DNA from 3 places in the Chryseobacterium sp. CBSDS_008 genome. Region 2 is predicted to be linked to each of the others. Evidence: riboswitches for the same ligand, from Rfam matches in the RefSeq annotation. Region 2 holds a riboswitch; each other region holds the start of a gene.

Region 1 (5,692 bases), 1.6 Mb from region 2:
CTTACGCCTCAGAAAAATACACAGCCTTCTGCAAAATTAGCAAAAGCCATCACTGAAACTTTCGGAAGTATGGATGCTTTTAAAGAAAAAATGGCTAAAGCCGGAGCAGGCCGTTTTGGATCAGGATGGGCATGGCTTTCTGTAGATAAAAACGGGAAATTATTCGTTTCTTCTACTCCTAACCAGGACAATCCTTTGATGGATGTAGTAGAAGAAAAAGGAACTCCTATCTTCGGAATTGATGTATGGGAGCATGCTTATTATTTAAAATATCAGAATAAAAGAGCAGATTATCTTACTGCGATCTGGAACGTTACGAACTGGAAAGAAATCAGCAGAAGATATGACGAAGCGATAAGCAAGAAATAGCCTGATGAAATTATTGTACAGCATACTTTTTACCTTTTATATGGTGCTAAGACCTTTAGTGCCTGTAGTAGAGTATGCTGTAAATTATGATTATATTGCTAAAGTTCTCTGTATTAATAAAAACAGACCGGAGATTCACTGTAATGGAAAATGTTATCTGAGTAAAGAACTGGCCAAAACCAATGATTCGGAATCTTCACCCTTTCAAAAGATAAAAAATTCAGGACAGAAGGTCCTTGATACCTATATCCTGCCGGATACTACAGAGATTATTACTACTAAAAAGCAAACGTTTTTCAATTTCAATTTTACTTACGAAACAGCCTATTCTTTTCTGTTTCTTACCCATATTTTCAAACCACCGGTTTTTTAAGTTGTACTATCACTATCTAACCACAAAAGTCACAAAAGCTTAAGTGTTCTTATGTACATAAGGCTTATCACTTAATATCACTTAAGTGTAAGAACTTTTGTGCCTTTTGTGGTAAAAAAAGAATGTTTTTGCATTCAAAATAACACATTCAAATTGTATTCAACTTAAAAAATCAACAATGAAAATTTCTCAATTTTTATCACTATCCTTTATTGCCCTTACTTTATTCTCTTTTGTATCCTGCGAAAGCAGCAGGGATGATAATCCGCAGGATGCAACACCCGGAAAACTTCAGATCAAATTTGAAAACGGATTTAATAATGTAGGAGACATTGTTCTGAATCAAACGGTTCAGACTTCTTCTAACGGACAGAAACATAATTTCTCCGCTTTGAAATACGTCATCAGCAATATCGCGCTGATAGATGAAAACGGAAACGAATTTAAATACAATGAAAACAATCCTGATAAAGGCGCTTTTATTGTAGATCAGGCAGACGCTGTAGCCGGAATTATATATCTTAACCTGGATGGTGTTCCGAAAAACAATTACAAAAAAATAAAATTCGGTTTGGGAGTCAGCCAGAAAGCATATTTACTAGGGCAGGATGGACAGGCTGAATTCTGGACAAAAGCCAAGCAGAAAGGAATGTCATGGTCATGGGCTGCCGGTTATGTTTTTGTAAAACTGGAAGGGAAATATGGTAATGATGCTCCTTCAAAAGAATTTATGAACCATACCGGAAATATGGGTAATACTGAAGCCAATAATACAGCGGATCTTTATCGCGAAATCACATTAAACCTTCCTACCACAGCAAGAGTAACGGCACAAATTCGTCCTTCTGTTCATATTCTGGCCGATCTGAACCAGTTTTTGAGCGGAGATAAGGCACTTGCCCTCACCACAGCCAATGACATGTTGATGGGCTCAAACCAACACCTGGTAGATGTTACCAACAATCTCACAAAAATGTTTAAAGTAGACCACGTTCACAATGATTAATTTTTTTGTTAAAACGATACTGGTTCTGCTTGTATTTCTGTTGAGTTGTATTTCCTGCTCTGATGAGGTGATTCAGCCATTGAAAAAAGATGAAGCGTATAACCTGCAGTTTCCGTCTTATTTTCCCGAAATGACTTTTGATAAATCAACCAATCCGGTAACTAAAAATGGAGTGGAGTTGGGAAGAAAATTATTCTATGAAGGCAGGCTTTCCAGAAATAATACCATTTCATGCGGTTTCTGTCATATTCAGGAAAATGCTTTTACCCATCATGGCCACACAGTAAGTCATGGTGTAGATGACAGAATCGGAATCAGGAATGCGCCACCCATCCAGAATATGGCTTTTTTGAAAAGGTATATGTGGGACGGTGTAATTCATAATCTGAATGAACAGCCCATCAGCCCGATTACCGACGTGAATGAAATGGACAGCTCCATACCGGAAGCCATTTCAAAGATAAAAGATGATCAGAAATATAAAAAACTCTTCAGGGAAGCGTATGGTGATGAAACCATTACCGGAGAAAGAATTCTGAAAGCATTGTCGCAGTTTATGGCTTCTTTAATTTCTGCAGATTCAAAATATGACCGATTCAAGCAGGGAAAAGAGCAGCTAACTTCAGCAGAATCTCAGGGAATGGTTTTGTTCGGGCAGAAGTGTGCTTCCTGTCATAGCGGAGAACTGTTTACTGATGAGAGTTTCAGAAATACAGGAATGTATTATAACACTGAATTCAAGGATGCAGGACGTTATAGAGTGACCCTTAATCAGGTAGATTGGATGAAATTCCGTGTTCCGAGTTTAAGAAATGTAGAATATACAGCGCCTTACATGCATGACGGAAGATTTTATACCTTAGATGCGGTCCTTAATTTCTATTCGAATCAGGTAGAAGATAATGCCAATCTTGATCCTCAGCTGAAACAGAACGGTCATGTGGGAATTGTCATGAACAGCCAGGAAAAACAGTCGATCATTGCATTCCTGAAAACATTATCGGACAAAAGTTTTATATCCAATCCAAAATTTGCAGAATAATTTATAGAAAACATGAAGAAGATTATAGTAATAGTAAGTTTGATCCTGTTTAGTCAGTATCAGGCAAAGACCATTAGAGATAGCGCGTATATTGTTCCTGAAACCTTTAGCAGATTCGATTTTGATGATGATTGTGATGCGTGCGGCTGTGCAGCCGGTAACGGATCTTCCGGCTTTGAATCTTTATTGAACCCACAGTTTATCGGAATCAAATACTTTGCACAACATTACAAAGCAAAGGAAAACTTATTTGTAAAAGACCTTACACAGGATCAGTATTTCAATACGTTACAGCTTTGGGGAAAAATTCCATTGACTAAAAAACTGAGTGTTTATATAAGTCTGCCCTTTCATTTTCATGAAAAGAAAACCATGCAGGGAGATATTAAAATCAATGGAATAGGGGATCTGAACCTGATGGGAATTTACCAGCTGATGAGCTCCAAGGATAATTTCCATCACCTTAGCGGAGGTTTGGGTGTGAAAATTCCGCTTGGAAAATTTGATGAAAAAGGAGTCTCCGGTGTTAATCCGAGTTTTCAGCTGGGAACCGGAAGCTGGGATTATCAGGCTGCTTTGAATTATAAATTTCAGAAAAATAAAGTGGCCGTATTGGTCAATACAGATTATACCATCAAAACAGAGAATAAAAAAAATTACCGCTTTGGAAATCAATGGAACTATGCCGCAACAGGTTTTTATCAGGTTGCAGGAAATGATAAGTCCATTTTTTCTGTAAAAACCGGAGTGCAGGGAGAGGTTTATGCTCAGAACAAACAGTTTGATGAAGGTTTACCCAATACTGCAGGAAGTGCTTTGTACGGAAAACTGGGATTTGAAGCTTCTTATAAAAAGCTGAGTCTGGGAAGTGAAGTAATGCTTCCCATGTACACTCATCTGGCTGGGGGAGATATTGAAGCAAAATCAAGGTTCAGTATTTTCCTGAATATTGGAATTTAAAGTGAAACCCCTGATAAAATCACGTTAAAGCTCCTTCGGGAGCTTTAATTATTTATGAATCATGATTTTACTTGGGTATTAGGAATAATTATTTATCTTTGCCGGAATTTGGTGAGCCGTAAAAAGCTCTTAAAAGGGAATCCGGTGAAAATCCGGAACAGACCCGCTGCTGTAAGCTCCGCACCAAAGTTTTTGAAGAATATATCCACTGTTTTTTTATGGGAAGGATTTCAAAAATGGAGTAAGTCAGAAGACCTGCCAGAAAATAATCGTTTGACGCTTTCGTGGAATAAAGCTTAGGACATCAATGATTCTGTGCAGTGACAGCTGTGCTTTGTCGTTGTATTCTTATATCCATTAGCGTCATCATTATCCTAAATGAGCTAATGGCGGCAAAACTAACTACTTCTACAATTCATAAAGCTGTTTTCACAATATTGGTGATCACATCTCAACTTTTATATTCTCAAAAAAAGAAGAATGACACGCTGAAGGAAGAATCCATCAAGGTGATCAGCCTTTACAAGAAAAGTTTTAAAGAGATCCTTCCGGCACAAACCCTGCAGGGAGAGCAGCTGGAAAGACTGAACAGCCAGTCTGTAGCAGATGCACTGCGGTATTTTTCAGGTGTTCAGATCAAAGACTATGGAGGATTGGGTGGTTTGAAAACCATTAATATCCGAAGCATGGGAAGTCAGCATGTAGGCGTTTTCTATGATGGAATTCAATTAGGAAATGCCCAAAACGGACTGGTGGATCTGGGAAGATATTCTTTGGATGATCTGGAAGAAATATCATTGTATAACGGTCAGAAAAGTGAAATCTTCCAGCCGGCAAAAGACTTCGGATCTTCGGGATCTATTTATTTACAGCCTAAAACGCCTGTATTTAAAGGAACAAGAAAAACTAATCTGGTTATCAGAGCGAAGAGTGCTTCCATTGATCTTTTCAATCCGTCATTCCGATTGGAGCAGAAGATTTCAGACAGGGTTTCTGCCAGCTTCAGTGGAGAGTTTATGCAGAGTGACGGAATTTACAGATTTCGGTATGCCAAAAAATATCCAGACGGACAGCAGGCTTATGATACCATTGCAAAAAGACAGGATTCAGATATTCGGGCAAAACGTTTTGAAACTTCTTTAAACGGAACTTTAAATAACGGAAGCTGGAATATCCGTGGCTACGGTTATATTTCAAACCGCGGAATGCCGGCTCCTATTGTCAACGGGCGTTTCGGAGGAAGAGGAGCGAGACTTTCCGATGAAAATTATTTTGTGCAGGCCAACCTGAGAAAAAAGCTGTTTCCCAAATTGGAAACACAGCTGAAAGCAAAATTTGCTTACGATTATACCCATTTTATGGATACGGTTCGTTCGCAGTCTATTATTTATACAGATAACACCTATATCCAGCGAGAGCTCTATCTTTCCTCATCCAATATCTATTCTATCACACCCAATTGGGATGTCAGTCTGAGCGGGGATTTTCAGTACAATAACCTGGATGCCAATCTGGATAACTTTTCTTATCCAACACGCTATACTACACTGGTAGCATTGGCAACAACCTATCAGTGGAACAGGTTCAAAATCCTGGGAAGCCTTTTAGGAACCTTTACTTTTGAAGAAGTAAGAAAAAACAAAAGGCCGGGAGATGCAAGAGAATGGACACCTGCCGTATTTATGAGCTATCAGCCGGAAATCATTCCCGAACTTACCCTTAGAGCATTTTATAAAAGGATTTTCCGACTTCCAACCTTCAATGATTTGTATTATACCAATATCGGAAATACGTATCTGAAGCCGGAATTCACCAATCAGTATGATGTAGGATTTACCTATCAGAAGAATTACAACAACCATTTCTTTAAAAGCTTTTATGCTAAAGTAGATGGTTATTACAACAAAGTACAGGATAAAATCGTAGCTGCACCTAACGGAAG
Region 2 (5,692 bases):
GGAAAGTTCCGCTGGCACCAAGACCTCCTGTTTTAACAGATCCTATTTTGCTACCGGTAGTTGCTGAATATATTACCATTTCGCTTTCTGCTGTAAATTCCTTAACATCTGATGCAAAGATTCTTCCATCAATAACGTTAAATCCATAAAGCGTAAAGTAAGGACCACCATTTGCAGCTGTTAGCAATGGAGCTGTAGGAACGGTTGGTGTAGCTAAGCTTGTTGTATACACTTTGTTAGCAGAGCTGAAGTAGATTTTATCGTTATCAATCTGAAGATTTGTAGCGTTTGGAATTCCTGTCAGTGTAACTACCGGTGTCATAGCTCCTGTGCTTGTAATCTTATAGATATAAGAATCTGTAGCTGTAGAAGAAATCGTGTAAACATTGGATTTGTAAGACACAGTATTCCCAATTTGACCATTCGGAACGGTAATTTCAGTCTTAGCATCATTGGAAGTATTGATATAAGTAATCTTATTTCCAAATCCTGATGAAGCGTTCTGTACAAAAACATTTCCTCCTGCTTCTACGGTTTTATCAGAAACTTCAGTCATATTGATTTTGCTTACAAATGAGTAGTCAGAAGCTTTATACTTTGTTACACTTTGAGTATGCGCACTGAAATTGGTGTTGGCAATATAGATAAAGCCATTAGCAAAAGTAATTCCTCTTGGATTATCAATCTGATCCGTGATTACGGCTAGCTTTTTAAATGTATAACGGTCTACTACAACAATTTTGTTCGAGTTATTTATCACAAGATAAGCCTTATTTCCGTTAAGACCAATCGTTTGAAGAACGTCACCCAGAATTTCTTTATTGTTATTATAACCATATACATCATCCTGCTTCAGGCTCAGATCTCTTGTCAGGAATGTTACTTTAGCTCCCTGGCTGTTGAAGTTTCCTTCATTAGAGATAAAATATCCGTTCTGGTAAGTGATCGGAGAGACATCAAACTCTGCAGAATCACTTGTACACGAAGACATGTTAAACAATAATACAACTGCAAATAGTACAGTTAAAAGTTTAGTTATTTTCATATTTACTCAATTTTAATTTTTTAAAAATTTATTGCTGCATACACACTATAGTTTCTCTTTGGTAAAGGATTAAAAGAAACTGTTTTATAATAAGTATCCGTTACATTATTCACCTTAAACCCCAAGGTATATTTTTTTGCTAGGGTTGCAGAAATACCCATATTTAAAAGAAAATAGGGATCTATGGCATCTGACCTTTTTTCATCACTTGTTGTGTAGGTAATGCCATTGAGCAATCCCTGCGCAAAAAATTTAAAGAACCCATATTCATAATCTATTCCGGCTGATCCTCTGTGCATGGGAACATAAGGTCTCTGCAGCTTGGTTTCTTTATCAATAGATTTTGCATAATAATATCCTGCATTTGCGCGGATTTTATGGTTTCCCAGCTGTTTGCTGAAAGACAGCTGAGATTCCAGCCCGTAAGATTCAGATTTATTAACATTAAATGCCTGCCAGTAGCCCATAGACGTTGGCAGCCATACAATAAGATCTGTCACATTCATATAATAAGGCGACAAAGTAAGCCTGAAATCTCCCGCTTTGAACTCATTCGTCATATCTAACTGGGTAGACGTTTCCGGTCTCAGATTTTTATTTCCTCCCGGTTCATAATAAATATCATTAAATGAAGGATATCTGAAGTTTTTTGATACATTAACGCTTACATCATACCATTTTGCAGCACTCCATTTTCCGGAGAATGAATACATCAACGGTGATTTCACATCTTCCACAAAATCTTTCTTAAATCCTCCTTCAAAACGAAGGTCTTTTGTTACAAAATACCGCAACAATCCTGAAACAGAACCTATATTTCTACTGACACTGGATATCCCGTTCTCGTAGCCTTCTCCTTTATTGACCTGAAACTCTCCGATGAGGTTAAAATTCCATTTAGAATTCAGGAAATAGTTAAAATCATTTTTAAAGATATAATTTTTCCCTGTTCCGCCACTTGATTTAGGCATATTTAACGAACCGAAATACTGAAAATTTTCTTCTGTATAGGCAGCTTTAAAGGAGTTGCTGAACTTTGTTTTGTTCCAATCCCAGGAAAGAAGGCTTCTTACACTTTGGGTTTTATATTTCGTTTTGGTTCCCGTTTCCTCATACACGGGATAATGCTGTGAAGAATCAAAAAACTGGCTCTGCCACGAAATTTTATGATCGTTTGTAATTTTATAGGATGCCCCAACATTGAACGTCGTATTGTAATAATTTCCGTTTCTGCTGATGTAGTTCAGATCATTTACCTTATAATCATTTTCACTTACAGAATAATTTCCGGAAGCTTTAAAACTGAACTTATCATTACTGTAAGAGCCTTTTATAAAATTATTATAGGTATTAAAGGAAGCGATTTCCGAAAATAATGACCCATGCAACCCTTTATTAAAATCAAGGGTATTATTCAGGTGAATACTTCCTCCTATGGCACCACTTCCATACACCACACTTCCTCCGCCGGCTTTTATACCAATCTGATCATACCCGAATAAAGCGATATTATTGATATCTCCCTGCCCCAGAAAATTAGAATTAATGTTAATCCCATTCCAGACAAATGCTGTCTGCTGAGCGGTAGTTCCTCTGAAAGAAGGTGAAGAAACAGCACCCCGCCCATTTTCTTTAATAAAAACCTGGGACTGAAATCTCAGGAGTTCTGAAAAGTTGCTGGAATTTTTCTCGGCATCTTCCGCCGAAATAGTTTGTACAGGATGAAAAAGTTTCACCCTGTTCATCTGGTTGTCAAAGACGTAAATAGTGTCAATGGCTTTCTCTTGTCCAAAAAGAAAACAGCCATAAGATGAAAAAAGCAGTACTAAAGATCTTTTTATATCCATACTTTTTTACTTTTCCTCCGAAAGCAATATGTTTTTTAATTATAATCCTGGCAGGTCTCCTGACTTTCGCATTCTGCCCCTTCCCGTTTTTAAACAGTGGTTTTTTGCAGAAACTTATATTGCGATTTACAGTTGCGGGGACAGTCCGGGAGTTACACCCGATTCCCTTTTCATTCCAAAATACTGGAAACCAAAATTTTTGCAAAGATAGTTTTTTATATGTATTTGCCAAAAAGTGAGATTAAAGCGCAGCAGATTAAAATTCCTGACAATAATTCACAAAAAAACTGCTTTCGATGAAAGCAGCTGTTTATCATAAAATAGTAGGATCATTATTTACCTATAACTTCTGTAATCGGGTTACCTATATTTCCACTTGGGAACTGAATTTTCAGTAAAGAAGATACCGTAGGAGCAATATCTGTCATGTGATATTCTTTATTGCTTTCTCCCTGCTTCACTCCCCATCCCATAAAGATCAATGGAATATGTGAATCATAAGAATTCCATACGCTGTGTGTAGTTCCCGTTTTAGAATACGGCGGAAGCATAGAGTCATGAGAAATCAGCTGAATATCTCCACTTCTCTGTCTGTTGATCCCGTTGATAATTCTTTGTTTAATCGGTTCCGGAATACTGGCTTCCTGCACTTTATCTACAGAAACAGCATATAAAACGGTAGGATCTTTTTCAATTTCTTTTACCGCAAAGTTTCTTACATCATCCAGTTCAAGCTTGCTATCTGCCAATACTTTTCTGTCGAAATAAATCTGGTAGTTATCAATGGCGTTGATCAACTTATCAGCTCCGAATTTTTCTTTTAACTTCTGATTCAGATTCTTTTCTGCATCTTCCCCGAAGAAACCTGTAGGGATCTTATGGTCTTTAAGGAATCCTACAGAATGTGCTCCACCATGGTCAGCAGAAAGGAAAACGGTATACTCTCCTTTTCCTACTTTTGAATCAAGGTATTTGAAAAACTCCGCTAAATCCTGATCTAATCTGATATAAACATCTTCTACTTCAATAGAATTCGGTCCGAATTTATGTCCTGCATAATCGGTAGATGCAAGGTTAATGGCTAAAAAGTCTGTAATATTATCTCCACCCAGTTTTTCACCTTCTACAGAAGCTTCTGCCAGCTTCAAAGTCAATGTGTTTCCGAAAGGTGTATAACGGATATTATCTTTTTTAGCCTGATAGTCTTTGGCTAGATTACTGTAAGGAAAAGTAGGTGTTTTTGCACTTCCCAGCAGGCCTTCCCAGGAGGAATTGTCCGGTGCACTTTCTGTATATTCATTGATCGGAAGTAAGGTATTCCAACCGTTGGCTACTAATTTTTCAGGAAGGTTCTGAGAATTGAATGATTTTACCCATTGCGGAAGATCATTCATATACCATGTACTGGTAATAAAGTTCCCTGTACTGTCATCAAACCAGAAAGCTCCGTTCGGAGTATGGCCTGCAGGAAGAATCGAAGCACGGTCTTTCAAAGAAACCCCCACTACTTTTCCCTGGAAGTTGGTTGCCAGCCTCAATTCGTCAGTTACCGTTGTAGACCACAGGTTTTTCGGAGAATGGCTTCCGGTTTTTGTATTGGTAGTTCCTACCGGCTGCACACCTTCATCCGCAGTACAGTAAACTCCTTTACCCGTTTCCTTATCCGTCCAGTCATTTCCTGCAATTCCGTGAATAGCCGGTACAGATCCTGTATAGATACACGTGTGTCCTAAAGCAGTAACCGTAGGAACATAGGGAATATGTACATTATTCAAAGAATATCCTGTATTCAAAAGTCTTTTGAAGCCGTCATTTCCATATTTACCATAAAAACGGTACAAATAGTCCCAACGCATCTGGTCTACTACCAGGCCTACGACTAGTTTGGGTCTTTCCAGTTGGGTATTTCTGTTCTTCTGTGCATTGATTGTAACTACGGACAAAAAAGTAGCTGCCGCAATTGAAATATTCCTAAGCATCCAAGTAAATTTTTATTGACGACAAATTTAAGGGTTTTGAAAGTTTTAGAGTGTGAAATTTTATTTAATTTTGATTATTGTACAATTCATCAATCCATCTTCTATGATTTTAGGCGTATACTGGTATTTCAAATTCCCGGATCATTTATATGATTTCCGGTTTTTCAAATTTTATCCGGGATATGGAGGACATGCCGATAATCCTGCTGAGCTGGCAGCAAGAGTTTGGGTTAAAAACCTCGATCATTTTATTCAAAAACTGGAAGAATTGAAAACGGGTTTCAAAGAAACGCATTTATACCTGAATATCGATGAAAATCAAATAATCATCCATATCGGAGACTATATGCTTTTTGATTTTCATTTTCAGTTTGCGGCAGAGATTGAGCATCTGTTAATTCTGGAAAACGCTGTATTATTGGATTCAAGTATACCTTTTTCCGTTCAATCCAGTAAAAGTTATCCTCCGGAAAGAGAAAAATTCAGAAATATAGAACACCGTTTCATCCAGATGGTAGGTTCTGATTTCAAAAAAAACAATGCTGAGAATTACGCTGCCAGAATTGACTGCCATCTACCTTTACGGCATAAAGAAAGTCTTATTAATGATTTGGTACAGATAGGCAGGGAAGAAAACCTCAATGTATTTTATTATCATGATTTTGATTTTAAAGAGCATTGTAATCTGATGCTCTTTTTCACCAATGGCAGGCAGAAAAAAGACTCTGTTCAAAAGGTTGATCTCAATTCTTTTGGGGGTAAAGTACGGCAGCTTACTCAAAAGTACCCTCTTCATTTCGGCCATTTCGGAAGTTTCAAAG
Region 3 (5,692 bases), 160 kb from region 2:
GAATATTGATCCGAAATAGGATTTACATATCCATGATCAATTTCTGAAAATACGGTGTGATTATCAAGAATCCTTCTTGCAATATTATCTTTTAAGTTTCCAAGAATAAGGTCTTTTCCGATATCAGGGAAGTCAACGGTTAATGAACTGTTGATCTCTCTGTGGCAATTTTGTCCGCCTACTAAAGGAGAAATGGCAATAACATAGGATTTGGTATTTTTATTTTTAGGTTGTCCAGCAATTTTATCAAGGAAGGCATAGGTGTCATTGATGTAATAATACTCTTTGTAATTGGCAATTAAAGTATTATAAAACTGTTGATGATTTTTGTAAAAAGCTCTGTAATTCGATTTCTTGACAAAATCGTTGATTAGTTCCAGATTTTCATCCACTTCTTGAGGGCCAAATGAATTAAATGGGAAATCTCTTTTAAGTACACCTTTTTCATCAAAAGAGAATGCATAGAAATCAGTCCGGAAACCTAAGAACTTTTTCCACTCCTTTCTTGAATAATTTACTTTTTTTAATAGCGGATGATCTTTTACAGGCTCAAAATAAGACATGATTTCATCATAATACGGAGGAATCTTTTGAACATCATAAGGATCTGTTTTACCATAGTCTGTAAGCGCTAAAATGATATTTCCCAATTCGTAACTTTCAGAAAGCTCAATTGTAACATCTTTTTGTGCTGTTAATGATACGGAAAGGATAAGTGTAATGATTAAGATAATCTTTTTCATGTAATGTAATATGAATTTTCTATTAGTTTTTAAGAGAAACACAGATGATATTCTGAGCGGCTAAAATTAAAGAAAAACCCAATGAATTACAATCATTAAATATATTTAAAATATAAAAGTTTCGGGCGGCCTTTGGCCGCCCGAAACTCTATTTATAGTATCTGGATTGGTTTCTTGAATTCATCGATGGCTACAAAAGTAAAATCACCTACAATGGCTTTTTCTCTTTCATAGGAATACATCTGCTCGGTGTAGATCTCAACGTTCACTTTCATGCTGGTTTTTCCCACGTAGGAAACTTTCCCGATCAGCTCAACAATAGTTCCGGCAGGAATAGGTTTCTTGAAATCGATCTTGTCACTGCTTACCGTTACCACTCTTTTTCTCGCAAAACGGGTTGCGGTGATAAAAGCTACTTCGTCCATCAGCTGCATGGCCGTACCGCCAAAAAGGGTATCGTAATGATTGGTTGTGTTGGGGAAAACCGCTTTAAAGATTCTGGTTTCGGATGCTTCAATTCTTTCTTCTGTAGTCATATATCATTATTAATTAAAGCGAAGTGAAATGATATTAGAAAAAACAGAATAATAACAGGAATCAAGAGAATTCCTGAAACAATCCATCAGATCAATACAACTTCAAATCGCGAAAGTTACATGTGTAAGAAAAAGGCAGGTCTCCTGACTTGTAACATCATTTATCTCCTTCCCATGCCCCGCACAGTGGATCTTTGATAAAAGACTTCAGTTACTTACAGTTGCGCGACAGTCCGTGATTTTCACACGGTTCCCTTTTAATCTGCAGTGATGCAGAACCCATTTCTGTGATGAATAAGCGTAAAAACTTTTTCGGAAGCAAAAATAATGAATTTATTCCGGATTATGGAAAATAATCTGGCTGATTACTCTTCCTTTCTTGATCGTCCAGAGTGTAGTGTATCTGTTTTCTCCTGAACCATTGATCATATAAAGGAAAATATTATCGCTGTCAAGGGAAGTGACTCCAATGTTATCAAAATCCATGGTAGGCTGGAACATATTTTTGATGGCTTCTCTTACAAAAACAGAACCTCTTCCCGGTTGCTGTACTCTGATGGATTTGATTTCCGTCATACCCTCAGGAAGATCATTTCCGATTCCCCAGGGTTTTACTTTATCAATGGTGAGTAGTTTTCCTTCTGCATCTTTTTCCTTTTTACGGTAACCCGCATTGGAAGGGTAGATGTCAATCACTACTTTGCTTCTTTGAGCAGTAGGAATTTTAGGATCAGAATTATCGGTAAAAATAAGTGATCTTCCGTTTTTAGACCTGGAAGGGGTATAGGCGGGAAGCTGATCAATATAAGCAATACGCTCTTTATTTACCATTCCTTCCTTATCAAGAGTTTCATAACGCACAAAGGGTTTGTCGTCATCCTGTTTTTCCGGATATTTGATCCAGATCCATTCTGTTTCCCCGGGAGCAGGCTTTACATAAACAAATACATCACCCTTACGCATACGGATTTTATCTACAATTTTTCTGTAATTGTCTTTATGTACCCGCACATTGGCATATCCTTCTTCAGCTTTTACCACTCCGAAAGGAACTTTATTCTGCCCCTTTACAAAGGCTAAAGAAAAAATACTGAAAGCAGATAAATAAAATGCTTTGTTTATGAAAGTCATCATGAAATTTTTTTGATCTTCCAAATATATAAATTAAATGCTTTTCGGAAGATAATTATAATGCTGCAGTTCTTTTAAATCTTGTATTTGTTTCAGATGGCCATCTGAAAGTATATACAAGAGGTCAGAAATATCCAGAACATCTTGAAAATTGTGATCAGAAATGATAAAGCCTTTATGTGCTGACTCCCGAAGTATATTTTTCTTCAGTTCTTCAGTAACCTTGGGAGAAAGACTGTGAAATGGCTCGTCAAGCAGGGCAAAATCAGTTTCGGAATAAATGATCATCAGCGTTTCAATGATTCGCTGTTCTCCCTTGGATAAGTTTGTAGGTTTTTCATGAAGGAAAGGTTGTACGAATTCTGAACTAAAAAGTAACTCAGTGTTTCTTTTATTACAAAAAAGAGGGATCAGATTTTTTACTTTTATAAATTTTGGCAGAAAGAGATCCTGAGGTAAGTAAGCAATTCTGTTTTTTCTATCGGAAATACTTTTCAAAATAGTGTTGTCATATTTTATAAACTGAGTATCACCATATTCAGTTCCGAAGATAATTTTCAACAGGGTTGATTTTCCGCTTCCGTTTCTGCCCAGTAATCCTATAACTTGCCCTGTTTCACATCCTATATAAATATCCTGCAGAATTTTCCTCTCATTAAAAGATTTTGTTACACTATCAACATGAAGTCTGCTCATAAAAACAATGTTATAATTCTAACAATAATCCCCAATACTATTGTTCCTGCCCAGAGAAACATCCTTGAAAAGCCTGAATTGGCATAAAAGTAATATTCGCTTTTAAATCTTAATTCGTAAATAAAATAGTGAAGAACCGGTGCAGTAAAAAGAAAACTCAATCCAAAAGCTTCAAACCCGCCAAAAAGTAAGAATGAAATGAGTAATGAAAACAGGACCGCAGGAAATATAATTTTCTGATAAAAAATCCAAAGAATAGTAAGGTTTCTGACCATGTTCAATGCTTTATGAATTCAAATATATTAAAAACCTTTATACAAGAGAGAGTTAAAAGATTCATTAAAAAATAATAAAAAAGAGAGAACTCCGAAAAGTGCTCTCTCTGTATTTGCGTAACTTAATCCTTGGATAGATTAATTTAAATTCTTTCAAGCTCATCTGCGTTGATGGTGGTCTTAAATGTACCGTAATTGACAATTACCTTATTTCGGGAAATCTTTTCGATGGTTCCCACGCTGGTGCTTCCTGTAATACGAACACGCTGCCCAATCTTCATCCAAATAGCGCGGTCGCTTTTACGTTGTTCTTCCAGCTTTTCATTGGTTTCAGCAATTTTTTCAATCACGTCATCTTTCTTCAGCTGTTGAGTAATTTTTCTCTTAACAACCTGCAGACGTTTGGTTTCATCTTTATCACTGCCCAATTTTCTGAATTTCTCCTGTTCAAGAAGCTTCACAAAATCTTTTACAACATCCTTTCTGGATTTTCCTTTGGTGTAGCTGTCGATGAATGCTTCAATCTTATTTCCGAACTGAAGTTTGCGGTGTTCTTCCTCATACAGTTTCTGGAAATTAAATAATTTCTGCTGAAGCTGGTCATTCAGTTTCTGAAGGTTATCACGCTTATCTTCTACAGACTCTTTTCTTTCTGCCAGATCAGATTTCAGCTTTTCAACTTCAAATTTTTCCTGCTGCAGTTTTACAATCGTTTTATCAAGATTCACAATATCATGTTCTACCTTTTTCTTGGCAGAATGGATAATAAATCTTGGAATCTTATTCTTTTCCGCAACTTCAAAAGTAAATGAACTTCCTGCCTGTCCTACTTCCAGCTTATACATCGGTTCCAGTGTTTCTTCATTGAAGAGCATGGCTGCGTTCTGGGCATTGGGAAGCTGTTCTATCACCAGTTTGATATTGGTATAGTGCGTCGTGATAATGGCAAAACTCTTTTTGTCATAGAAAAACTCCATAAAACTTTCTGCCAGGGCACCTCCAAGCTCCGGATCAGAACCTGTACCGAATTCATCAATAAGCAGAAGCGTATTGGCATCAGCCTCACGGATGATTCCTGACATTTTCTTCAATCTCGAAGAATAAGTGGATAAATGATTTTCGATGGACTGGTTATCTCCGATATCAGTCATGATTTTCTCAAAGAAAAACATTTCAGATTTGGGATGAACCGGAACCAGAATACCACTCTGAATCATCAGCTGCAATAGCCCTACCGTTTTCAGGGTAATTGATTTCCCACCGGCATTCGGACCGGAAATACAGATGATCCTGTTATGTTCCGTTAAGGTAAGTGGCTGTGGATGAATGGTTTTATTCTCTGTTTTATTTCTTAACCATAACAGAGGATGATAGGCGTCTTTTAATCTCAGCGTTTTATGATGATTGATTTTTGGAAGAACTCCGTTGATCAGTTCACTAAACTTTGCTTTGGCTCTCGTAAGGTCAAGATCAAAAATATAAACCTGATATCTCCATAGCTGAGGTTGAAATTCTGCCAGCTCAGCGGTAAGGTTACGGAGAACTTTGTCAATTTCTTTTTTCTCTTCCTCTTCATTTTCACGCAACTTGAAGTAGTGCTTCACAACACTGTCCGGCTGAATATAAGTGATGGAACCTGTCTTGGAAATTCCCAGCGTTCTGCCGGCAACCCTTTTTTTGAATCCTGATTTTACTGCCAGAACCCTCTGGTCGTCAATAATTGTTTCCCGAATATCATCCAGAAAGTCGCTCTGCCCGTAAGTAGTAAGCGCACGGTTGAAATTTTCCTGGATCGCCTTTTTAGCAAGCTGAATTTCAGTTCTTATCCCTTTCAGAGCTGGAGAAGCTTCATTTTTTACCTCACCAAAACGGTTAAAAACCTTATCAACCTTCTCGATAATCTCTTTTCTGAATTCCAATACAGAAACCTCTTCCAATAAGACAGGAAACGTTTCCGGCATGGTAGGGAAGAACTTCTGCAGTTTTCCGATCTGTTCCGTGATGGTTTTTATTTTGATGAAAGCAGCGTTTTCCAGACGGTAGTTTTCAATCAGCATCAATTTCAGCTCACTTTCAATATCTTCATATTCATCAAACGGAATCGCATTTGAACTTTCAAAACTGGACAGATATTCTGAGGTTTTTTTTAATGAAAGTTCTGCCTCGTCTATTTCCATCGGACGAAGTTGAAGAATTTTTTCTCTTGTTTTCGGAGAATATGCAAATGGGGAGATTTCCGCGAGCAATTGCGGAAACTCTAATTCGTCTAAATCTTCTTTATCTATATACACAGTGCAAATTTAGTGAGAAT

What was found. Region 2 has a riboswitch for cobalamin ahead of ACP3T3_RS09320 (TonB-dependent receptor plug domain-containing protein). Riboswitches for the same ligand answer to the same signal wherever they lie in the genome.
Region 1: it holds a riboswitch for cobalamin, as region 2 does, so the genes downstream of both, ACP3T3_RS16590 (TonB-dependent receptor) here and ACP3T3_RS09320 (TonB-dependent receptor plug domain-containing protein) in region 2, are expected to answer to the same signal.
Region 3: it holds a riboswitch for cobalamin, as region 2 does, so the genes downstream of both, ACP3T3_RS08635 (acyl-CoA thioesterase) here and ACP3T3_RS09320 (TonB-dependent receptor plug domain-containing protein) in region 2, are expected to answer to the same signal.

Annotation. Positions count from the first base shown of each region.
Region 1 covers NZ_CP188202.1:3,672,961-3,678,652, forward strand. The annotation lists gene ACP3T3_RS16565 (superoxide dismutase) at 1-369, shown strand, start outside; gene ACP3T3_RS16570 (hypothetical protein) at 374-742, shown strand; gene ACP3T3_RS16575 (MbnP family protein) at 921-1,748, shown strand; gene ACP3T3_RS16580 (cytochrome-c peroxidase) at 1,741-2,790, shown strand; gene ACP3T3_RS16585 (transporter) at 2,803-3,750, shown strand; cobalamin riboswitch at 3,843-4,027, shown strand; gene ACP3T3_RS16590 (TonB-dependent receptor) at 4,137-5,692, shown strand, end outside.
Region 2 covers NZ_CP188202.1:2,083,907-2,089,598, forward strand. The annotation lists gene ACP3T3_RS09315 (DUF5074 domain-containing protein) at 1-1,045, opposite strand, end outside; gene ACP3T3_RS09320 (TonB-dependent receptor plug domain-containing protein) at 1,066-2,892, opposite strand; cobalamin riboswitch at 2,925-3,102, opposite strand; gene pafA (alkaline phosphatase PafA) at 3,225-4,871, opposite strand; gene ACP3T3_RS09330 (hypothetical protein) at 4,924-5,692, shown strand, end outside.
Region 3 covers NZ_CP188202.1:1,928,423-1,934,114, reverse strand. The annotation lists gene ACP3T3_RS08640 (DUF4932 domain-containing protein) at 1-743, opposite strand, end outside; gene ACP3T3_RS08635 (acyl-CoA thioesterase) at 896-1,279, opposite strand; cobalamin riboswitch at 1,397-1,577, opposite strand; gene ACP3T3_RS08630 (hypothetical protein) at 1,613-2,413, opposite strand; gene ACP3T3_RS08625 (ATP-binding cassette domain-containing protein) at 2,444-3,106, opposite strand; gene ACP3T3_RS08620 (endonuclease MutS2) at 3,525-5,672, opposite strand.